2 linked regions of the Psychroserpens ponticola genome follow. The protein of the gene in region 2 interacts with the protein of the main gene of each other region in a pairwise test. Links are inferred from orthologs where the notes say so. Each region holds a gene or a part of one and is shown on either strand. Other genes may lie near its edges.

Region 1 (12,246 bases), 1.1 Mb from region 2 along the record:
ATCTATCATTAAATCAAATACACGTTTATCATCTTGAATTAAACCGACTTTAAAATTGGCTTTTGAAGCTGTAGTAATCAGCTTTAATTCTAAACTTTCATTTTTATAAAAACTAATTAAAACATCAAATTCAGTATCGATAAAAGATTGTAAATCGATGTTATTTATTTTGCCTTTCCATCCAAAATCTTTAGGATTAAAATACGTATCCCAAAGTGGATTTGCATCTTTAACATCATCAATAAATGCGATTACTTTAGTCTTTGCTGGTGAAATCCCAAGTTCATTAAAAAAGCTTCTAAAAGCATCAAAATCTGAAAATTCAGTCATATTCAAAATAACGCCAACCGAATTCATTTTCCTATTACTAACTGCTACTTGTCGTGCATTTAGCAATTTGTTAATATATTTTTGATTAGAATTTGCCTTAAATGCCTTTAAAATCATTTATATTTATGCTTTGTACAAATGTAGTAAAAAAGTCGCTGCATGTTTTGTTAACAATTGCATAAATCCCTTATGAAAAACATCTTTTTTTTAATAGGCTTATCCTTAATTCTGTTTACGTCTTGCAAGTCTAATAATCTCTATAAAATTGAAGGTAGACAAATTGCCATTACAGATAGTCTTAAGACCAATCAATCTATAGAAGATTACATAAAACCTTACAGAATTCAGATTAATAAAAGCCTTGATAGTGTGATTTCATATGCCAAAGACACCTATTCAAAAAAAGACGGTTTCCTCAACACTGCCATAGGCAATATGATGGCAGATGCTGTATATGAGCAATCAAATCCAATATTTAAAGCAAGAACTGGACATACAATAGATTTGGTTTTACTTAATCATGGAGGTATTCGTTCTATTATTTCTAAAGGAAATATTACAACTAGAACTGCTTATAATGTCATGCCTTTTGAAAACTCAGTGGTCGTTGTTACAATGAAAGGCAATAAAGTCAAAGAATTAGTTGATTATTTAGTTAGAGATCAACGTCCACATCCAATATATGGATTACAAATTGTTTTAAATGAAGACTTACAGTTAAAATCAGCGACTATTAATGGCAAAAATATTGAAGACAATAAAAGCTATTACGTTGCAACAAATGATTATTTATATAGTGGTGGTGATAAAATGATCTTTTTTAAGCCAAATGAACATTTAGATGACCTTAACTATAAAATTAGAAATGTATTAATCGATTATTTCACAAAAAAAGACACAATTGCACCTGTAATTGATGACCGATTTATACAAATAAAACACTAGCCCAATGAAAAGAAGAGCGTTTATTCAACAAACAACTGCAGCTACTGCTTTAATCGGACTTGGTGGTTTTGGTTTATCGTCATTTAAATCGTCACAGAAAAAAATCACAATTTTACACACCAACGATGTGCATAGCCACGTTGACCCATTTGGTCCCAACGATGGTAGAAATCCAAATAAAGGTGGCGTAGCTAGACGTGCTAGTTTAATTACTTCTATAAGAAAAGAAAATCCAAATACCTTATTATTAGATGCAGGTGACATTTTTCAAGGCACACCTTATTTTAATTATTATGGAGGTGAGCTAGAATTTAAACTAATGAGCATGCTTAAATATGATGTTGCAACCATAGGAAATCATGACTTTGACAATGGTATTGATGGGTTATTTGCACAATTACCTCATGCAGATTTCGACTTTGTTTCGGCAAATTATGATTTTTCAAATACTATTATGGATACGCATGTCAAGCCATATAAAATCATAATTAAAGATGGAATTAAAATCGGAATATTCGGTTTAGGTGTTCAACTAACCGGATTAGTAAATCAAGACTTATACAAAGAAACCGTCTACAATGATCCTACTGAAACCGCTCAAGATATGAGTCGGATTTTAAAAGAAGACGAACACTGCGATCTTATTATTTGTTTATCCCATTTAGGTTATGATTATAGTAATAAGCCTCATAGAATAAGTGATTTAAAACTGGCTGAAGCAACAAAAGATATTGATTTGATTATTGGTGGTCACACACATACATTCTTAGACAAACCAACTGTTGTAAAAAATAAAAATGGCAAAAAAACGCTAGTAAATCAAGTTGGTTGCTACGGAATTAATTTAGGTAAAATTGATTTCTATTTTGATTCTAATAAAAATAAATCAGCTAATGGCACATCAATTATTGTTTAAAACAATGATTCATTTAATCTAATACTCCATCAACTCTAATATCACGCAATTCCTGAGTTGTTTGCACAAAATAATCGCTAAACTTCATTTTCTCATCTTCATTCACCATAGTATGGTGATCATAAACATACTTATACAACAGAAACAAGCCGCTTATATGAAGCGTTCTTTCAAAGACTTCAAACAACCAATAATAGATATATAACGTATTGATATAATCTAAAACATCAGCAAAAACAAAACAAAATACCATTAATAAAAAAGTGATGGATTGCCCAGTCTCTTTACTTAAATAGACAGCAAAAGAAAGATAAGTCAATGCTATTAAAGTTATTCCATGAAATACATACAACACTAAATTTACTTCGTCTACAAAATTTTCTTTTGCAACCTCGAAAAGCACATATAAAAAATAAGAATTTAGTAATAATACGAGGATTAAATAGACAGATACTAGGCTATCAAATTTTATTTTTTTAAGCTTTCCAAGCAATATAAAAATTAGCAATAAATAAGCTCCAATATACATGCTTTTAGAGAGTTTTAGCATGATCTCACCAAAACTAAACACTGCAAAAGCATCTCCTATAAAAAATATTAAAAACGTAGTTAAAAACACATTCGCCATTGTATTCAATTGACAAAAATAGAAAGTCATCAAAATGGTAACAGTAATAAGCTTGACCGTTTTAGGCACCATTATAGAATTGAAATAAGTTGCTACTGCAGAACACAAAACAATGACTACAAGAACAAGAACCATAATCAAATTTGGTTTAAATTTACGGGCTTTTTTCATGATATTTCTAATAAGTAGGTAAGCAAACATACAAAAAAACATGTAGTTAAACGGTATTTATACGTATTTTATCGATTATAATGATGATTTCAACCTGTTTTTGTAGTTTTTTTGAAATGTTACGTCTAATCATTAAATCATAATTAGCATGAAAAAATATTTTCCATTAGTTTTAAGAATAATAGTTGCAATAATTTTGATTCAAACGTTGAGATTTAAGTTTTCTGCTCATCCTGATAGTGTTTACATTTTCACCAAAGTAGGATTAGAACCTATTGGTAGAATTGGTATTGGAATTGCAGAACTTATTGCTGGTATTTTACTTTTTTTTAGAAAAACTGCTTGGACTGGAGCAATATTAACACTAGGAATTATTGGAGGTGCAATTATGATGCATCTCACAAAATTAGGAATCGAAATACATGGTGATGGTGGTGTTTTGTTTGGTACAGCTATAGTAACTTTTATACTTTCTGGGATTATACTATATAGTTACAGAAAAGACATTCCAATAATTGGCAAACGACTTTAATCTGAAACAGGTATATCAACATCCTGTTGACTATAATCTACTATTTGTCTATTTTCTAGACGTGATTGTAAATAAAAGAACAGAAAAGCAAACACTAAAAACAAAGAGCACAGAACATTAAGTAAATTAAATTCTGCAATATAAAAGTAAGCAAGCTGAATGACTTCAGAAAACATAATACAAATAGTCCCAAGAAGTAAGTTCATCGATTTTTTATCATCTTTAGACATATAATTTATAAGCGCTAATGCCATTAATAGCATAATTACTGCGTTATAAAATAACTCCAAGTAGTATTCATTAGTATTAAATTCTTTTTTAGCTGTATCTGAAACGAAATACACAAAAAATAAACTGAGTACAAATAACAAAACAATTTGAATTGGAAATTTAACAACTATTCTTTTCATGTTCATTCCAACTGTAATTCTAGCTACTAAAAACAAGTAAGACAATATATAAAGGGTATTCCCTATATAATAATAATAGTCTATTTCTTCAGCTATATCTAAGTCAACTACCCATGTAAAGTAATTAAATACTTCAGCTAAAACGAAGACTATTAAAAAGGATAAGAAAAGAGGATGTCTATTTTTTATTCTAATTACATATAAGGCAGTCAGCATAACAATAGTTAAAGCTCTCACTCCAGCAGCCTCAACTTCAAGACCCTTGAACTGTAATCCAAGAAAAAACAAACTAAGAACTAAAGTAAGCGCTCCTAAAAATTTCCCTATCTGCATATTATTATCTCATTATTAATGAAGCAAATATAAAAATAACTTGATATTAAACGTTTAAAATCTTATTTAATCGATAAGATACATTTAAAAGTAAGAATTTACTTAATCATTAATAAAAAATCATTTTCAGAGATGATTGGAATTTCTAAAGATTCTGCTTTTGTTCGCTTACTTGGCCCCATTTTATCACCAGCAATCAAATAATTAGTTTTAGATGAAATTGAAGAAGACACCTTCCCTCCATTATCTTCAATTAGCTTTTTAAGCTCTGTTCGACTCAGAGAGACAAATACTCCGGAGACTACTATGGATAGACCTTTTAGTTTGTCTGTTTGATTGGCTAGTTTTTCAGCAGATAATTCAAGCTGTAATCCAAATACTCTGAGTTTATCAATAAACACCAAATTAGATTCAGAAGAAAAGAACTCAACTACACTCTGAGCAATCCGTTCACCTATTTCATCAACAGCAACTAAATCTTCATTTGAAGCATTAGCTATGGCATCGATATTTTTATAATGCTTAGCTAGCTTCTTAGCCACAGTTTCTCCAACATATCTAATTCCTAATGCGAATAAAACACGTTCAAACGGAATTTGTTTTGAAGCTTCAATGCCATTGATTAGATTTTCAGCACTTTTTTCTGCCATACGTTCTAAAGGCAAGATATCTTCTTTTGTTAAAAGATATAAATCTGAATAGTTTAAAATCAAGCCCTCATTTACTAAAAGCGCAACTGTTTCTCCTCCTAAACCTTCAATATCCATTGCTTTCCTAGAAATATAATGCTGAATACGACCAATAATTTGTGGATTACAACCATTATAATTTGGACAATAATGCTTTGCATCGCCTTCCTCACGAACTAATTCTGTGTGACATTCTGGGCAATGCGTAATGTATTTCGTAGGCTGAGAGTTAGATGGACGCTTACTTAAATCTACGGCTATAATCTTCGGAATAATTTCTCCTCCTTTTTCAACAAAGACCTCATCTCCTTCTCTAATGTCTAGTTTTTCTATTTGATCTGCATTATGCAATGATGCTCGTTTGACTGTAGTACCAGCCAATTCTACAGGTTCTAAATTAGCAACTGGTGTAATTGCTCCAGTACGACCTACTTGATATGTAATCTCATTCAATCGCGTAGAGACTTGTTCTGCTTTAAACTTATAAGCCATTGCCCAACGTGGTGCTTTCGCAGTATAACCTAGCTCTTCTTGTTGTTGTAAATTATTTACTTTAATGACCACACCATCTGTTTCATATGGCAAATCATGACGATGCACATCCCAATATTCAACAAACTCAATAACGTCATCAACAGACGTCGCTAGTTTTGAAGCTTCAGGAACTTTAAATCCCATTTGTCTAGCGTTGTCTAAACTTTCAAATTGAGTTGCAAATCCTAAATTCCTACCTTTAATATTGTAAAGCAAACATTCTAAAGGGCGTTTTGCTACTTCAGCACTGTCTTGTAATTTCAAACTTCCAGATGCTGTATTTCTCGGATTTCGGTATAACTCTTCTCCTGCTTCAAGTCGTTCTTCATTCATTTTATGAAACCCTTCAAAAGGCAATACAATTTCTCCTCGAATATCAAACTTTTTAGGATAATTGCCTTTTAATTGTAAAGGCACAGATTTAATCGTTTTCACATTTGCAGTCACATCATCACCTTGTGTTCCATCTCCTCTAGTTACAGCTCTTACTAAACTTCCATTCTCGTAAGTTAAACTTATAGAAGCACCATCGTATTTTAGCTCACAAACAAATTCAACCGTTCCATCTACTATTTTTTCAATCCGTTTTTCCCAATCTAATAAGTCGTCTTTCGAATATGAATTATCTAAGGAATACATTCGATGCTCATGCTCAACCGTTTGAAAATTCTTAGTCACTTCTCCTCCAACTCTTAAAGTAGGCGAATTAGCGTCATAAAACTCTGGATGTGCTTCCTCTAAAGTCTGAAGTTCCTTTAGTTTTATATCAAAGTCATAATCGCTAATTGTTGGATTATCTAGTACGTAATAATTATAATTATGCTCGCGTAGTTCATTGCGAAGCGATTGGATTTGTGCTGCTATACTCATTAAAAATCGTTGTGAAAAGTTGTATTTCTACTTTAAATTCAAAGCATCTAATATACTAAAATGAATGTCAGAATAATTGTGATTCACTTACTTTTTATCAGCTTTTTATTCAAGTTATTTTATCCCTTTTATCATTCGGTCTTTACCAAATATATCCGTTTTCAGTTCAATCGATTTGAAACCAAAATCATTAAGAAGCTGAATCATATCTTCGCCTAAATATTCATTAATTTCCAGATACAAAGCTCCTTTATCCTTAAGATTTAATTGCGCAAATTCACAAATGACTTTATAAAACTGTAACGGATTATCATCTTCAACAAATAAAGCTAAATGCGGCTCGTTGTCCAGAACATTAGGCTTGATTTCTTCTTTTTCTAAATTGCGAACGTAAGGTGGATTAGATACAATGATGTCAAATTTATGAGATACTGAAATCAGTTTAGCATGACTTGGATTTAAAATATCATCATGAATAAAGCCGACTACTACTTTATTCAATTCTGAATTCTGCTCAGCAATGCTTAAAGCTTCTTTAGAAACATCTAGAGCTGAAACATTTGCTTTAGCTAAGTTTTTAGCTAATGAAATAGCAATACAACCTGTTCCAGTTCCGATATCAAGGATATTTAAAGACTTTTCTACAGTGTTCGAAGTGACATCTTCCAAAATAAAAGTTACTAATTCTTCGGTTTCTGGTCTCGGAATTAAAGTATGCTTATTGACTTTAAAGGACAACCCATAAAATTCGGTTTCACCTATAACATATTGTATGGGTTTATGGTTCTTTAAATCTGATAACGCATTTAAAAACAATATGCCTTGTTTAGCTGTTATGTTATATTCAGGATTTAAGACCAATTGAATTCGTTTTGATTCTAAGTAGTGTTCCATTAAAATACCAAAGAATGAATTGACTTCATCTTTACCATATAATGCATCTAATTCCGTGTGATAATTGTTTAGAATATCTTTTAAAACCAAATCTTAAGTTTAAAATAGGTCTCGACTGCGCTTGACCTGACAGTTAATTAAAAATTATAAATTTTTCATCATCCAAACACCACATGAATAATGACCTGTATTTCCTAAAGGCTCTTCTCTATGCTCAAATCCGTAGTCTTCATAAATATGAATCGCAGCTTTTAATTGTAAAGCCGATTCGAGATAACAGGTTTCAAATTCGAAGTCTTTTGCAGCTTTCAAACAGGCTTCAAACATCTTTCTACCAAAGCCTTTTCCGCGTACTTTTGGCGAAAAATACATCTTTTGTAACTCGCAAACATTTCCATCAAAATTTTTCAATTGTTTTATTCCAGCTCCTCCAAAAACTTCAGTGCTACTGGCAACAACATAATACACTTCTTTATCACCTTGATAAGATTCGTACATTAAAGGTGTTTCGGCATCTTCATAAGCTGTGCCTTTTAATGGAATTTTAAATTCTGGAAAACAACCTTTTATAACAGCTTCAATTTGCGGGTTGTCTTCTGGACGGATTTCTCGTATAACAATAGTATCTTTGCTCACTTTAATAATCTATTTTTGCGCTGTGAAGATAGTACAAATCTAAAAACACTAATATGAAGAAACTTATAATCTTATCAACATTAGTCTTCACTTTTATATCCTGTTCGGTTAAAGAAAAGCCTAAATTTTTACGTGTTGAAAATATTAAAGTTTTAGAATCCACAAGCAAAACGATTACTTTAACTGCTGATGCTTTATTTATGAATCCAAATGATATTGGAGGCGAATTAAAAACTGACGGAATAAAAGTAATTGTAAATGGTAATGAAATGGCTTCAGTATCTACAGAATCTTTTAAAGTTCCAGCAAAAAAAGAATTTTCAATTCCGCTTAGAGCTGATGTTCCAACAGATAGTTTGTTTAGTGATAAAAATTTAAGTGGTTTACTAGGAAGTTTATTCAACAAAAAAATGAAAGTGCAATATAAAGGAGATATAAAATATAAAGTTTTAGGCTTTTCGCATACCTATACGGTTGACGAAACTGAAGATGTTAAAATAAAATTCTAATTGACCACTCACGAAACATATATTAAACGCTGTATAGACATCGCAAAACAAGGTTTAGGCATAACAGCTCCTAATCCGATGGTTGGCAGCATAATTGTTTATGATGGCAAAATTATTGGCGAAGGTTCCACAAGTGCTTATGGTGGCAATCATGCAGAAGTGAATGCCATCAATTCGGTTAAAGACAAAGAGATACTCAAACAAGCGACCTTATATGTGACGCTTGAACCTTGTTCGCATATTGGAAAAACGCCTCCATGTTCAGATTTGATTATTAAGCATCAAATTCCAAATGTCGTGATTGGTTGTGTCGATGACAATCCGCAAGTCGCTGGAAAAGGCATCGCAAAACTTAAAGCATCTGGTTGCCATGTTACAGTAGGAATTTTAGAAGTAGAATGCAAATCACATCACAAGCGGTTTTTTACATTTCACAATAAAAAACGACCTTATATTATTTTGAAATGGGCAGAAACGAGTGATGGTTTTATTGCTCCAGCAACAAAAGACAAAAAAGAACCGGTTTGGATTACCAATACCTACTCAAAACAATTGGTCCATAAATGGCGAGCTGAAGAACAAGCTATTTTAGTTGGAACCCATACTGCTTTAGAAGATAATCCGAGTTTAACAGTAAGAAATTGGACAGGAAATAACCCGATTAGAATTGTAATTGACAAAAACAATACACTTCCTAAAGATTTTTCAGTCTTTAATACAGAAGCTGAGACCATCATCATTTCTAAAAAAGAAGTAGATTTCAACAAACCCTTAGGACATGAAATTTGCACATTTTTATATTCAAAAAATATCAATTCAGTCATTATTGAAGGTGGAGCACAGACACTTCAAACCTTTATAGATGAAAACCTTTGGGATGAAGCTCGAGTTTTTAAAGGGACTTCCATTTTTAAAGCTGGAACAAAAGCACCTCAATTTTCGGGAGAATTAATTTCTGAAGATCATATTTTAGATGATTCATTGAAGCATTATATAAATCTCACTTCTAATAGTCATCTCGAGCGCAATCGAGAGATCTTAATCTGACAATAATAATTAGGTCTCGACTGCGCTCGACCTGACAGAATTTAAAAATGAAAATTAAAACAATCATATTCGACTTTGGAGATGTGTTCATCAATTTAGATAAAGAAGGTGCAATGCAAAATGCACTCACATTATTTCAATTAAACGAACTACCTGAAGATCTTATAGCAATTAATACCTTATACGAACAAGGTTTAATCTCTTCAGATGAATTTATAGAATTCTATACTGATAATTTTCCTAAGCTTTCAAAGAAAGACATTTTAGATGCATGGAATTTCATCCTAAAAGATTTCCCTGAAGAACGCTTAACATTCCTTAAAAACTTAAAAAAAGAACAGAAACACAAACTTATTTTGTTAAGTAATACTAACGAAATTCATATTAATTGGATTAAAGAACATGTTTCGTTTTATGAGGAATTCAAAGCTTGTTTTGATCAATTCTATTTATCTCATGACATAAATTTAAGAAAACCTAACCAAGATATTTATCAGTTTGTTTTAAATCAAAATAAACTAAAAGCAGATGAATGCTTGTTTATCGACGACACAAAAGACAATACTGATGCTGCTGCTGCTTTAGGAATTCATATTTGGAATATTGATGAAACTAAAGAAAATGTTATAGATTTATTCTCCATTAAAGAAGACTTGTTTTGATATATCTACTTTTAAGCATAACTGCTTCTACCCTTTTATTTATCATTTTTAAACTCTTAGATAGATTCAACATCAATACATTTCAGGCGATTGTTGTGAATTATTTCACTGCTTGCCTATTTGGAATCTGGAGTTATGATGAACCTTTAAACGTAAAAAGCATTTTAGAATCGCAATGGTTATTTGGTGCAATTGGTCTCGCCTTTTTATTTATTGCAGTCTTTAATGTCATGGCGCTAACGGCTCAACGCAACGGGATTTCAGTGGTATCTGTAGCTTCAAAAATGAGTGTCATTATACCAGTGATTTTTGGAGTTTATGCCTATAATGAAGGAGTTGGGTTTCAAAAAATTATTGGAATAATTTTCGCACTAATTGCTGTATATCTCACTTCTGTTAGACCCAAAACTACAAGCAATTTTGCAAAAGGTTTACTGCTACCAATATTATTGTTTTTTGGCTCAGGAGTTATTGACACCTCAATAAAGTATCTTGAAACCACCTATGTTTCAGAAAATGGAATCCCTATTTTTTCAGCAACCATATTCGCTTTTGCTTTTATTATTGGATCATTTATCCTTATATATAAATACATTAAGAAACCTGGACAAATTCAATTAAGAACCATTATTGCAGGTAGTATTTTAGGAATTGTGAATTACTTTTCTATTTATTATTTATTAAAAGCTCTCAATCACGAAAGCCTAGAAAGCTCTACAATATTCACAGTGAACAATGTAGCTATTGTAATGGTATCAACACTCTTAGGGCTTATGGTTTTTAGAGAAACTATATCAAAAACAAATTGGTTTGGAATCATATTGGCTCTAATTTCAATTGTATTAGTAACTTTGTCTTAATGACCGAAAAAGATATTTACAAAACAATTACCAAAGCATCACCTGAAGTACTTTTCAAAGATAAGAATAGTAAATTTTTTGGTTATGCGTTTCCTGTAACTACTGAAGAAGACGTTAAATCACACTTAGAAACACTAAAAAAAGAACATCATCAAGCTAGACATTGGTGTTATGCCTATCAAATCGGAAAATCAAAAAAAGACTACACGTATAGAGCTAATGATGATGGTGAACCTAATAATAGTGCAGGAATGCCAATTTATGGACAAATACAATCGTTTGAAGTTACAAATGTTCTTATTGTTGTGGTAAGATATTTTGGTGGTGTAAAATTAGGTGTTAGCGGACTTATAAACGCATACAGAACTAGCGCACAAATGGCTTTAGAAGCCTCAAAAATAATTTCAAAAACAATTAACTTTGAATATGCAATTACTTTTGATTACAAAAACATGAATAAAGTGATGCGTATAGTAAAAGAAAAAAATCTAAATGTCATAAATCAAACTTTAGAATTAAGTTGTGAACTAATCATTTCTGTAAGGTTAAAAGAAGCAACTTCCATATTTGAAATATTTGACAGACTTTATGAAATTGAAATCAAAACTTTAAACGATTAAATTAGCAGTTGGTCTAAAATATAGTCTGGACATCTTGTAGGTCGATTCTTATTAATATCCATAAATACTAAAACAGAATTTCCAGTTGTTAAAACTTCGTCTTTTTCATTTAGAATTTCATAATCAAATTCAATTTTAGCCGTTGGTTTTTTTACGAGTTTAGTTTTCACTTTAATGAGATCATCATAACACGCTGACTTTTTGTATTTTATAGACAAACTAACAACTGGCAACATAATTCCATCTTCTTCCATTTGTTTATAAGAAAACCCCATTTTACGCAACCACTCTGTTCTGCCTATTTCAAAATATTGCGCATAATTACCATGATAAACAACTCCCATTTGATCAGTTTCGCCATAACGGACTCTAAATTGTATTTCATCGGGTTTAGTTAAATTGGACATCGTTATTGATATTTTTTTTGTAAATTCGAATCGATTTAAACATGAGGAAAAAATTCTAGAAAATCAACACATTTTGATTTTTTTATTAAATAATTTGTTCACATATTTGCCATGTAAAAATCAACACAGAGAAACTCGAATTTCTCTTTTTTTTGCTAACTAACTAACAACACAAAAATTACACTTAGAGAATGGATGTAACTGCGCAATCGGTTTGGACTAACTGTCTGTCTTTTATAAAAGACAATATTCA
Region 2 (12,963 bases):
AAATGCATATTCCATTTCGAGTTGGGTTTGCTTTTTTATATTTTTCTCATTGAAAAGTGAGTCCTTGGCTTTGAGGTAATCTTCATGATTAATGAGTGAGGCTTCAATCAAATTTAGTTGTTTATTGGTTTTATATAAACAGTTACAAGCATTCATATACGCTTCTAAATCGCTTTGTTCTTTTGCTAATTTTTTTGAAGATTCACAATCACTTTTTGCGTTGAGATAGTCTTTTTGTTCTAAAAACAATTCTCCTCTATAATTTAATGCTAAGGCAAGTTTACCATCAAGTTGATTATCGACATAATAATCATGAGCATTATTTAGAAACTGTAATGCTTTAACATATTCACCATTTTTTGAATAAGCAAGACCAATTTTTAAATCGGAATTAGCAATTAATCTGGGATGTGCTTTTCCTTCAATTTTTAATTCTTTTCCTCGCTCTGATGCACTTATAGCTTCATTAATATGTCCTGAATTTAAAAATGACTCGCCTTTATTAGAAATAATTACACCAGCATTTACAATAGCGTTAAGCTTTAAAGCAGCTTCATAGGCATTATCGTAATAAATGAAAGCCTTTTCATAATCTTCCATTTGATTATAAAAATTTGCTAAAGAATTATTTAACACTAAATTCTGACCTTTAAATTGATATTTTTCAGCTTCAGTAAAAGTCAAAGTATCTATCTTATCCATTAAGTTTTTTGATTCTAGCATTGTAGAAATTGCTAAAACAACATTTCCTTTTTTTCGATAAATAGTGCCTTTTGAATTTAGAATTTTGGCTTGCAAAAAATGGAAATCTCCATCTTTTAAATAATCATTAGCCTTTTCATTATATATTAATGCGGAATCTAATTCAGAATTGAAGTAATAATAGTTTCCAAGTGAATAATACGATTGCGCTAAAAATTCTTTTTGATTTAAATCGGTTGAAATTTCTAAAGCTTTATCAAGTAACTTTTTGGTGTCAGTAACATATCTATATTTTCCAGCAAATCCAGTTAAATTACTAATTCGTTCTTGATTCGTTTGTAGTTTATCTAAATTCTGAATTATGGAATCTGCCGCTTTATTTAGTTTATTTGTTTCTTGTTGTGAAAACAAAAACAAAGAAAAACTAAGCGTAAAAATTAGCGATATCTTATACTTCAAAATGACTTAAATGGTTAGTGGTTATTAAAATTAATGATTTTAAATTACTGCGTCATATAAAATTACACAAATAACAACGATGGACATTATCAAAAAAAGGAAGCACCTCTTATTTCTAAGTAAAGTAATGGTTTTTTAAAGTGGAGTTATATATAAATAAAAAAGCACCCAAATTGGATGCTTTCATATATAATTGATTCTGTTTAATCTCTAGACATAAAAATACTTAGTATGTACCAAAATAGCAACATTAATGATGCAAATAAGCCTAAGGCAGCAGGTATATAATCTTCGGTAGTATATTTATTTATCAAATTAGAGGTTTGATATAAGATAGATCCACCAGCTAATAAACACATGGCAACAGAAAACCATAAGCCGAGATTAAATCCGAAAAGCGTTCCTGCAATAATTAAACCTATAGCAATAAAAAAACCTATTGTTAATCCTGTTTTCAAAAACGAAAAATCTTTCTTCGTTAGAAACACAACTGCCGACAATCCTGTAAATAACGCTAAAGTCACAATAGCAGCCTGATTTAAAATCTCAGGACCAGATTCCATATAGAATGCAGCAATATAAATAAGTGGTACAAAAATAAAAGCTTCGGCTAAAATGTAAAGTCCGTAAGCTAAATACTGAGTGCCTTTATTTGGTGAATTTAATGCCATTCGTTCAGCGTAATTGGTAGCAAACATAAATCCACCAAGCATGATTAACCAACGATACCCTTCAGTCATTGATAATGCAAAATCAACTATGGTTTCACTTTGCAATAACAAATATTCAAAGAGGATAAAAACGAGTACACCTCCAGCGACATGGCTATACGTTTTTTTATAAAATGCGACACGATCTACTTCAGATAGTTCATTGAGTAAGACACGTTCTTGAATTTGATGTTCCATAACTATATTGTTTCATTAGAAAATGAATGTAAGAAAAAAGTCGGAGAATTAATGTATTCGACCTTAATAATTGGTTAAATATACTGTGTGAGTTACTTTCGGAAATACTCATTTTAAAAAAATGTCATCGTAATATTGCAATATTACGATGACATTGAAAAACAAAAAACCAAATAATGTTTTTTACATTATTTGGTTTTTATATAATATTAATCTCGACCTCCAAACACTTGAAGTGCCCAATACAATAATGAAGCAAGTGCTCCAATTGCGGCAACTAAATAGGTTCTTGCTGCCCATTTCAAGGCATCTTCAGAACCTTTATATTCTTCTGGTGTAACCATGTTTTTTGCTTTCAACCAAGCAAGTGCTCTATTGCTTGCATCATATTCGACTGGCAAGGTTATAAAACTGAATAAGGTTGCAAATCCCATAAATACTAAACCAGCAACAGCGACCCAATAACCCATTCCAACACCAGCAGCAGCTCCAAGAACTAAACCACCAATAACTAACCATTGAGACATTCCAGAAGTGACACTAACAATTGGTACTAAAGCTGAACGCATTCCTAATGCACTGTAAGCAGTTGCATGTTGAACGGCATGACCAACCTCGTGAGCTGCTACAGCTGCTGCAGCTGCATTTTTTTGATTATATACAGCTTCACTTAAGTTTACTGTTTTGTTTTTCGGATTGTAATGATCTGTTAATTGACCTGACACTGAAATCACTTCAACATCACCTATACCATTATCTGCCAGCATTTTTTCAGCAATTTCTCTTCCACTCATGCCATTTCTTAATTGCACTTTAGAATATTTGGTAAACTTTCGTTTTAATTGATTGCTCACTAACCAACTAACTAAAGCTATAGCTCCAATTAGTATATAGTATCCCATCATTCCACTCATAATATTAGTATTAAAATTTATAATTTAAAGATAACAAAAAGTGAGCCAATTTTAGTGTAGGAAATTATGTCAGTACATTTTATGACATGCTTTTTTGATTACATCGCATCAATATTCCAATTGAATGCTTCTGCAATTTCTTCATATACAATTTTACCTTTAACAATATTTAAGCCTTTTGCTAGAGTTTCATCTTGTTCACATGCTTTTTGCCATCCCAAGTTTGCAAGTCGCAATACATAAGGCAAAGTTACATTTGTAAGCGCTAAAGTTGAAGTATATGGAACTGCTCCAGGCATATTCGCCACACAATAATGAACGACATCATCAATAATATAAGTTGGATCTTCGTGAGTCGTCGCCTTGGTCGTTTCTATACAACCACCTTGATCTACAGCAACATCAACAACCACAGTTCCAGGTCGCATCTCTTTTAACATATCACGTGTAATAAGCTTTGGCGCTTTTGCTCCTTTTATCAATACACCTCCAATAATTAAATCATGATCTTTAATACGTTTTCTAATATTATACTCACTAGAAAACTCAGTAACAACGTGGTTTGGCATCACATCATTGACATATCTCAATTGTTTCATATTGATATCCATTATGGTCACATGTGCTCCTAAACCTGCTGCCATTTTAGCGGCTTGAATTCCAACAATTCCAGCACCTAAAACCAAAACTCTTCCAGGCGGAACACCAGGAACACCTCCAAGCAAAACGCCTCGTCCTTTGATTGGTTTTTCTAAATATTTAGCACCTTGTTGAATTGCCATACGTCCAGCAACTTCAGACATTGGTGTTAATAAAGGTAATGAACCATCTTTATCTTCTACAGTTTCATAAGCAATACAAACCGATTTGTTTTTAAGCATTTCCTTTGTCAAAATTTCACTTGATGCAAAATGAAAGTAGGTGAAAACGACATGTTTTGAAGTAATTAAAGGATATTCTTCTTCAATAGGTTCTTTTACTTTGACGATCATGTCGCTAGATGCATATACCTCCTGAATGGTCTCTAGAATTATTGCACCAACATCTTTATAATCTTGATCTAAAAAACCACTTCCAAAGCCTGCATTTTTTTGCACAAATACTTTGTGATTATTTTTAGTTAATTCGAAAACTCCAGCAGGAGTCATTCCAACTCTGTTTTCATTATTTTTAATTTCTTTAGGAACTCCGATGATCATAGGTTGATTTGTTTAATGGTTACCGAAAGAAAAATACGATGAAAATTTAAAGTGAACTTGTTGAATTTTCAGTTCTTGATAATTTTTATGAAATCCTCAAATTAAGGACTTTAAAATGCGAAGTTTTTAATTTTTGAAGAACTGTTCTCGATACGATTCTCCTGCGTCGAATCACTCGAACTGACGTTAATCTAATAATCAACTCACGTCTATTCGAGTGAATTGTGAAGCATGAACAATTTGTATCGAGAAGCTACTATAATTTAAATTATCATTCTGTTGCCAAAGAAACCTTATACACCCTATTGTTTTTAAATGCGACAAGCAGTTGCTCTCGATTTGACTCAAAAAAACTTGGTGCTTGTCCTAGTCTATAAAGGAAAATATATTTCTCTTCTGAAAAGCTTGAATTTGGTTCTCCTAAAAGAAAAAGGACCTCATCTTTAGTTTTATCTAGTAACATCTGTGATTCAATTATATGATCTACCATTTGATGACGTTTTGAAGGCTGAGTACTCCAAACATTTTTATCAAAACGTTCTTCAAATAAATAGATTAAGGACGTGCTTAATACAAAAGCTACAAAGAAGAACAAGCCTATCTTATCATTTCTCTTTAGCTTTTTTAGTTGTACCATTATCCTACAATATTGACAATTTTACCTGGAACAACAATTACTTTTTTAGGAGTACGACCATCTAATTGTGCTATGGTTTTTTCGTGAGCCATAACCGTTTTTTCAATATCGTCTTTACTCATGTCTAATGGTAATTCTAATGTGAAACGCATTTTGCCATTAAATGATATTGGGTAATTTTTGCTACTCTCTACCAAATGACTTGCATCAAATACTGGAAAAGCTGCTGTTGAAATCGATTCGTTGTTACCAAGTTTACTCCATAACTCTTCTGCTATATGTGGCGCGTAAGGAGATAATACTACTAATAAAGGTTCTAAAACTTCTTTACTGTTACACTTTTGAGCAGTTAACTCATTGACTGCAATCATAAATGTTGACACAGAAGTATTGAATGAAAAATTCTCAATATCGTCTTCTACTTTTTTAATGGTTTTATGAAGTGTCTTTAAGTTGTCTTTTGTAGGTTCTGTATCGTTGACATTTAAACCGTTGTCACCAACATAGAGTTTCCAAAGTTTTTTAAGGAAGCCATGCACTCCTGTAATACCAGCAGTATTCCAAGGTTTTGCTTGCTCTAATGGACCCAAAAACATTTCGTAAAGACGTAAGCTGTCGGCTCCATATTGTTTGCAAATGTTATCTGGATTGACAACGTTGTATTTGGACTTGGACATTTTTTCGACTTCACGACCTACTTTGTAAACGCCATCTTCTAAAATGAATTCGGCATCTTTAAAATCTTCTCCAAATTCTCCATCATTTTTTAATCCTTCAATATCTAACTCATCTGAAGCATTAACGTATTGAACCTTTACGTGTAATTTATCTATATTAGAAACATGAATACTAATGCTTGAAAGTGAACTATCATTTTTTTTAAATAATTCAATTTTATCTAAAACCTCTTTAGTTATATACTTATTAGAATAGTTTTCTTTAAAAAATTCATCTAACTCAATAAGTGATTTTCCTTTAAAAATATTATCCGAAACATATATTGATGGTAAAATACTCTTAATTTCATCAATATAATTTTCTTGTTTTTCGTTTTCTCCCTTTTCATAATGTCCTAAAGCACTTACGTTATACTTTACTCTATAAACAAAAGCACTAGTCCCCAAAATCATCCCTTGGTTAATCAACTTTTTAAAAGGTTCTTCAACATTCACAAACCCTCTGTCTTTCATAAACTTCACCCAAAAACGTGAGTATAATAAATGACCTGTGGCATGTTCGCTTCCACCAATGTATAAATCAACATTTTCCCAATAGTTAAGAGCCTCTTCACTTGCAAAAGCTTCGCCTCTATTGGCTGCGTCTTCCATATATCTGAAGAAATACCAAGAACTTCCTGCCCAACCTGGCATGGTGTTGAGTTCTAGTGGGTAAATTCCGTTGTCTTGAGACGTCTCGACTGCGCTCGACGAGACAGTGTGACAAAGATCATTACTGACTATTGTATTTGTATTCGTATCCCAAGCCCAAACATCTGCACGACCTAAAGGTGGTTCGCCTGTTTCGGTTGGTAAGTATTTTTCAACTTCTGGTAAGACGATAGGCAAATGCTGTTTATCAATCATTTGTGGTTTTCCATTGACATAATACACTGGAAACGGTTCGCCCCAATACCGTTGTCTAGAAAATACTGCATCACGCAATCTGTAGTTGGTTTTACCTTCGCCTTGACCCAATTGTTCTAATTCGTAAATGGCACGTTTGGTCGCTTTTTTGTAGTTCATTCCGTTTAAGAAATCACTATTCGCAATTTTCACATTGTCTTTCGCAGCAAAGGCTTCTTCAGAAATATCTACACCTTCAAAAATATTAGGAATATCAATATTAAAATGTTTCGCAAAATCGTAATCGCGTTGATCACCACAAGGCACAGACATGACTGCTCCTGTTCCGTAGCCAGCTAACACGTAATCACCAATCCAAATTGGAATGGGTTCTTTTGTAAAAGGATGCTCAGCATAAGCTCCAGTAAAAGCACCTGAAATAGTTTTTACATCAGCCATACGATCGCGTTCACTACGTTTTGCAGTGGCTTCAATATAGGCTTCAACCTCAGATTTTTGTTCATCTGTCACAATTTGTGACACGAGTTCGTGTTCTGGAGCTAAGGTCATGAATGAGACTCCGTAAATGGTATCTGGTCTTGTGGTAAAGACTTCGATTTGATGAGACGTCTCGTCTGCGCTCGACGTGACAGATGGAATAACATTGAATGTTACACTAGCTCCAACCGATTTACCAATCCAGTTACGCTGACTTTCCTTCAATGAGTCTGTCCAATCAATCGTATCTAAACCTTGAAGCAAACGTTCAGCATATGCTGAAATCCGCATACTCCATTGGGTCATTTTCTTTCGCATTACTGGATGTCCTCCACGTTCTGACACACCATTAACAATTTCGTCATTTGCTAAAACCGTTCCTAAAGCTGGACACCAGTTCACTTCAGTTTCAGCTAAATACGTTAATCTATATTTTAATAAAATCTCTTGTTGTTCTTCAGAAGAAAAAGCATTCCATTCTTCCGCAGTAAATTCATTTATATCATCATCGCAAACGACATTAACCGTTGTATTTCCTTCCGCAGAAAACTTTGAAATTAACGTATCAATGTGTTCAGCATGATTACGATCGTTGTTATACCAAGATTCAAATAATTGAATGAAAATCCATTGCGTCCATTTGTAGTATTCAGGATTAGAAGTCCTAACCTCACGAGACCAATCGAATGAAAATCCGATACGATCTAACTGTTTTCTATAGCCTTCGATCACATTTCCAGCTTTATCAACGCCGCCTTCTATATTAACTCTTGTAGTATCTGCAGGATGCTGACCCGTTTGAATTGCATATTGTTCAGCAGGCAAACCAAAACTATCATAACCTTGAGGATGCAAGACGTTAAAACCTTTATGACGTTTGTATCTCGAATAAATATCACTTGCTATATAACCTAATGGATGACCAACATGTAAACCTGCTCCACTCGGATAAGGAAACATATCTAACACATAATATTTAGGTTTATCGCTTTTATTTTCAGCTTTAAACGTTTGATTATCTTCCCAATACTTTTGCCATTTGGCTTCTATCTCGTTAAAATGATAACTCATTATTTTTCCTCAAATTTAGACCGCAAATTTAAAGGTATTACAACACAATTGAAAGTTTAAGCGTTGTAAACATTATACAAAGCGATTTCTTTTATATTTTTACATCATCAATGCCATAATTATATGAGTTCATCTTTTGACAGATATCAAAAACGAAAATTAATTACGTCTTACTTTTCAGTAGTCGTTAGTATAGCACTTGTCCTATTTTTATTAGGATGTTTAGGCTTATTGGTATTGAATGCAAAAAAAGTAGCTGATCATTTTAGAGAACAAGTTGTGGTAACAATTTATTTGAATGATTCTGCTAAGCAAGTTGAAGTTGACCAATTAGAGAATACTTTAGCAATGGCTGAATATTCAAAATCGACAGAATATGTCTCAAAAGAGCAAGCTGCCGAACTTATGAAGGCAGAAACTGGCGAAGACTTTATGGACTTTGTAGGTTATAATCCGTTGCAAAACTCAATTGATGTGTATCTGAAAGCAGATTATGTTACCAATGAAACACTTGATGGCATTACTGAAGAATTAGCGAATAAAAAGTTTATTGAAGACATCACTTACGATAATGACCTTGTAGAACTCATGAATAACAACGTTAAGAAAATTACGTTTTGGGTGTTATTACTAAGTGCTATATTTACCTTAATTGCGGTTTTATTGATTAATAGTTCGATTCGATTAGCAGTGTATTCTAAACGATTTATTATTAAAACCATGCAAATGGTTGGTGCTACTAAAACCTTTATTAGACGACCATTTGTTTTTAAAAGTGTACAATTGGGTGTGATTGGAGCCATTGTTGCTTTAATAGGAATGGGAATTGTTTTGTATTATTTAGATCTTATGTTTCCTGAATTGGAACTCATACAGAATCCTATATTAGTCGGAAGTTTATTTGTTGGTATCTTTTTATTGGGTGTATTAATTACTTGGATAAGCACGTTTATTGCGACACAACGTTTCTTGAATTTGAAAACAGATCAATTGTACTATTAATATTTAATTAAGAATTTGCACTAAAATTTCTTATATATTTACAGCATATTTTAATCATGGGAGAACAAAAACGCAAAGAATCAAGTAACAACGAATTTATATTCGGAAAGAAAAACTACAAGTTTATGCTTATTGGTTTAGGCTTTATTGCGCTTGGTTTTATTTTAATGTCTGGAGGCGGAAGCGATGATCCCAATGTATTTGATCCTTCTATATTTAGTTGGAGACGTATTCGATTGGCACCAGCTTTAGTATTAATTGGCTTCGGAATTCAGGTGTATGCCATTTTATTAAATCCAAATAAGGATTCAAAATCTTAACCATAAATTTCTTTTCTTTTTCGCTTTTCATACATCTATTTTGATACTTTTGCCACATGGATATTATTGATTCAATTGTATTAGGAATTATTCAAGGCCTTACTGAGTTTTTACCTGTATCATCTAGTGGTCACTTAGAATTAGGCAAAGCTATTCTTGGTGATGAATCCATCCCAAAAGAAAGCTTATTATTTACAGTTGTTTTACATTTTGCAACAGCTTTAAGTACTATCGTAGTCTTTAGAAAAGATATTTGGTCTATTTTAAAAGGAGTTTTAAAATTTCAATGGAATGACGATGTTCAATTTGCATCCAAAATAGCAGTATCTATGCTACCTGCTGCAATAGTTGGGTATACCTATGAAAGTGAATTATCTGAATTATTTGGTGGTAATATTAAGCTAGTAGGTTTTATGCTTATTCTAACTGCACTACTCTTATATCTAGCAGATAAAGCCAAAAACACGACTAAAAACATATCCTTTAGGAATGCCATAGTCATTGGTTTTGCTCAAGCCATTGCAATGCTTCCAGGTATTTCGCGATCTGGAGCCACGATTTCTACGTCTGTTCTACTTGGAAATGATAAAACTAAAGCTGCTCGATTTTCATTTTTAATGGTTGTTCCCTTAATCTTTGGAAAAATAGCTAAAGACATTATTGGTGGTGAACTCACTTATGATAGTGGAAATTTTACCTCATTAAGCGTTGGGTTTATTGCTGCATTTATTTCAGGATTGTTTGCTTGCACATGGATGATAAGCTTAGTAAAGAAAAGTAAACTTATCTACTTCTCTATGTACTGTGTAGTCGTTGGTTTAATCGCAATTTATATTGCTTCAACTTAAATCTATGTTTACTAAAGAAGACTACCAAGCTGGACAAGTTTTACTTATCGATAAACCATTAACATGGACGTCCTTTCAAGCCGTAAACAAATTACGATGGGAAATTAGACAAGCCTTCAATATTAAAAAAATTAAGGTTGGTCATGCAGGAACTCTAGACCCTTTAGCTACTGGATTATTGATTATTTGCACAGGGAAAATGACTAAGCAAATCAATACGTTTCAAGGTCAGGATAAAGAATATACTGGTACTTTTGTCATTGGAAGCACAACACCTTCTTATGATTTAGAAACAGAAATAGATCATACTTTTCCAACAGAACACATCACAGAAGCATTAATTCACGACACTACCAAACAATTCATTGGAAGCATTGAACAGTTTCCTCCAATCTTTTCGGCTATAAAAAAAGATGGAAAGCGGTTATATGAATTTGCAAGAGCTGGAGAAAAAGTAGACATCAAATCAAGAACCGTTAGTATTTCAGTATTTGAAATCACTAAGATTGAAGGTAATAACATAAACTTTAGAGTCGTTTGTAGCAAAGGTACTTACATTAGATCATTGGCTCACGATTTTGGTAAATCACTACAGTCTGGAGGTCACCTTTCAGTATTAAGACGGACTAAAATTGGTGATTTTCATGTTGATAATGCCATGTCTCCAGAAGATTTTATTGCTAAACTAGCTTAACTTTCAAAGTTCAATAGAACACCATTTCAATCGCTTTTAATCTAAATTAGTTATCTTAACGTATATCATATACAAACCAAAACTAAACATTAATCTATTTGAATCTCTTAGATAAACATAAAGCATTGCTTATTACACTCTTAATTTCTGGGACTGTTGTACTTGCTATGTTTAGTCTCCAGATAAAAAAAGCAGGAGAGTTTATCACGGAAAGTTATTATGAAATAGAACCTCAAACAATAGAAGAGTTAAAAGCTCTTGAAGACAAACTTCTTGCTAAAGAAGCTTCAAAAACGAATACAAATGAAGCTTTTAATGAAGACCAAGAGTTCAAAGAAATGATGCAAAATTTCAAATCGGTATCTTCTAACGACTTTGAAAAAACTACTGAAATAGATGAGAAATCTTTTGATGAAACCTCGAAAACTACAGATGATGTGATAACTTCTAATTCTGATTATAATAGCTCAAAAGCCTTTGCTGTACAAGAAAAAGAACGTCAGTCGTTTAATAAAGCTAACGATATTTTAGCTATGCATTCAAACAAAAAAAGTGATGACGACACAAAAGCTAATAGAAGTAGTAGTGTGTCATTCTCACTAAGAAATAGAAGCAAAGTAAAATTACCTCCTCCTGTTTATTTGTGCGAGGTGACTGGAAAAATAGTTGTCAATATAACTGTTGATAGCAACGGACTTGTGACAGATACTTATATTAATTCATCATCATCTTCTGACAATCAATGTTTGATTGATCACGCCATTGAATACGCTGAAAATGCAATTTTTTCATCTGATGCAACTACCAAAAGTCAGATTGGTTCAATTACCTATTATTTTAAAGGGAAAGGTTAAAGGTTTAATAATGCCATAACATCTTCAATAATGCTTTGCCCTTTATTTTTATTGTACCAACCTTGTAAATCTTCTTTAAACTCAGGCGTTAATGATCCATGTTCTGCTTTGTAAGCATTAACCATATTTGTTGCCTCTGTTGGTCTTGGCCCATAAGTATTTACAACGGCATTTGATGTATTATCAATCATAATTAACTTCGCGATTGCTCGTCCACCATTGGTTAAAAACTGATCCATCAACCCTTCATTTTCATCTCTAAAAACTAATTTTAAATCGATATTATCTGATAACTCAGCCATTTTATTCAATATTGGAATTACATGAGCTGCGTCACCACACCAACTTTCGGTAATCACAAGCCAAGTGACATGGCCTTTAAAATTTAAAACTTTGTTTTTAATCTCTTCGGATACTTTAATTGTCTTGTCCCAACGTTTCATTCGACGATCATTAAGCATCGTATAATTTGCTAGCGCTTCCGTTTTTTCATCACCAGAATTTGATTCTTTCTCAACTAAATCATGCACCAATGCACGATAGTCTTGATATGAAATTCCTTTTTGTAAGCTTTCGTTTATGATGTCTTTTACTGATATATGTTCCAAAGTTTTCATGATGTTTTATTTTGCAATTTAGTTTAAACTCAAACAATGAAAAATGACTTAAATCATAAAAATAAAATCATTCATTGCAGAGTCATAGCTTAAGACGAATTATTAAGCAAAAACTTACTATTTTTAAAGTTCAAAACAATTTTATGAAAAAACACAAATGCGGTTGGTGCCTCGGAAACGATTTATATGAAGCCTATCATGATGAAGAATGGGGAGTTCCTGTATATGATGATGATACCTTATTTGAATTTTTAATTCTAGAAACATTTCAAGCAGGATTAAGTTGGATTACTGTTTTAAAAAAACGTGAAAATTTCAGAACCGCTTTTGATCAATTCGACTATAAAAAAATTGCAAGCTACAATCAGAAAAAGATTGATAGTTTACTAGAAAATGAAGGCATCATTAGAAATAAACTAAAAGTAAATGCAACGATTACCAACGCTCAAGCGTTTATAAAAATTCAAGAAAATTATGGTTCGTTTTCAAAATACATTTGGGAGTTTGTTGATGGTAAACCAATAAAAAACAGGTTTAAAGATTATAAAAAAGCGCCAGCGAACACACCTTTAAGCGACACGATTAGTAAAGATTTAAAAAAGCGAGGCTTTAAATTTGTAGGTTCAACAGTAATCTATGCGCATATGCAAGCTACAGGAATGGTCAATGATCATGAAG

The links.
Region 1: the proteins of MUN68_RS15230 (region 2) and ligA interact in binary tests that used the Escherichia coli proteins (3 or more experiments, as listed by UniProt). The link is inferred for Psychroserpens ponticola from one-to-one orthologs.

Annotation. Positions count from the first base shown.
Region 1 is NZ_CP116221.1:2,368,568-2,380,813, forward strand. The notes cover bases 3,862-6,779. They hold ligA (NAD-dependent DNA ligase LigA), read right to left. Parts: upstream 6,359-6,779; coding sequence 4,364-6,358; downstream 3,862-4,363. Other genes in these bases: MUN68_RS10630 (hypothetical protein), read right to left, coding at 3,862-4,265; prmC (peptide chain release factor N(5)-glutamine methyltransferase), read right to left, coding at 6,473-6,779. Also shown: MUN68_RS10605 (DUF6913 domain-containing protein), read right to left, coding at 1-447; MUN68_RS10610 (5'-nucleotidase C-terminal domain-containing protein), read left to right, coding at 520-1,275; MUN68_RS10615 (bifunctional metallophosphatase/5'-nucleotidase), read left to right, coding at 1,280-2,191; MUN68_RS10620 (hypothetical protein), read right to left, coding at 2,205-2,954; MUN68_RS10625 (DoxX family membrane protein), read left to right, coding at 3,139-3,522; more of MUN68_RS10630, read right to left, coding at 3,519-3,861; more of prmC, read right to left, coding at 6,780-7,342; MUN68_RS10645 (GNAT family N-acetyltransferase), read right to left, coding at 7,397-7,888; MUN68_RS10650 (LEA type 2 family protein), read left to right, coding at 7,942-8,397; bifunctional diaminohydroxyphosphoribosylaminopyrimidine deaminase/5-amino-6-(5-phosphoribosylamino)uracil reductase RibD, read left to right, coding at 8,398-9,444; MUN68_RS10660 (HAD family hydrolase), read left to right, coding at 9,492-10,106; MUN68_RS10665 (DMT family transporter), read left to right, coding at 10,103-10,966; MUN68_RS10670 (IMPACT family protein), read left to right, coding at 10,966-11,586; MUN68_RS10675 (acyl-CoA thioesterase), read right to left, coding at 11,583-11,993; chromosomal replication initiator protein DnaA, read left to right, coding at 12,185-12,246. UniProt on the Escherichia coli protein: DNA ligase that catalyzes the formation of phosphodiester linkages between 5'-phosphoryl and 3'-hydroxyl groups in double-stranded DNA using NAD as a coenzyme and as the energy source for the reaction.
Region 2 is NZ_CP116221.1:3,443,409-3,456,371, forward strand. Bases 4,619-8,253 are described here. They hold MUN68_RS15230 (leucine--tRNA ligase), read right to left. Parts: upstream 7,951-8,253; coding sequence 4,819-7,950; downstream 4,619-4,818. Other genes in these bases: MUN68_RS15225 (hypothetical protein), read right to left, coding at 4,619-4,819; MUN68_RS15235 (cell division protein FtsX), read left to right, coding at 8,074-8,253. In the rest of the region: MUN68_RS15205 (tetratricopeptide repeat-containing sensor histidine kinase), read right to left, coding at 1-1,161; MUN68_RS15210 (Bax inhibitor-1/YccA family protein), read right to left, coding at 1,365-2,069; MUN68_RS15215 (zinc metallopeptidase), read right to left, coding at 2,279-2,974; ald (alanine dehydrogenase), read right to left, coding at 3,082-4,182; more of MUN68_RS15225, read right to left, coding at 4,454-4,618; more of MUN68_RS15235, read left to right, coding at 8,254-8,952; MUN68_RS15240 (DUF3098 domain-containing protein), read left to right, coding at 9,009-9,272; MUN68_RS15245 (undecaprenyl-diphosphate phosphatase), read left to right, coding at 9,329-10,120; tRNA pseudouridine(55) synthase TruB, read left to right, coding at 10,125-10,814; MUN68_RS15255 (hypothetical protein), read left to right, coding at 10,913-11,668; MUN68_RS15260 (thioredoxin family protein), read right to left, coding at 11,665-12,285; MUN68_RS15265 (DNA-3-methyladenine glycosylase I), read left to right, coding at 12,429-12,963.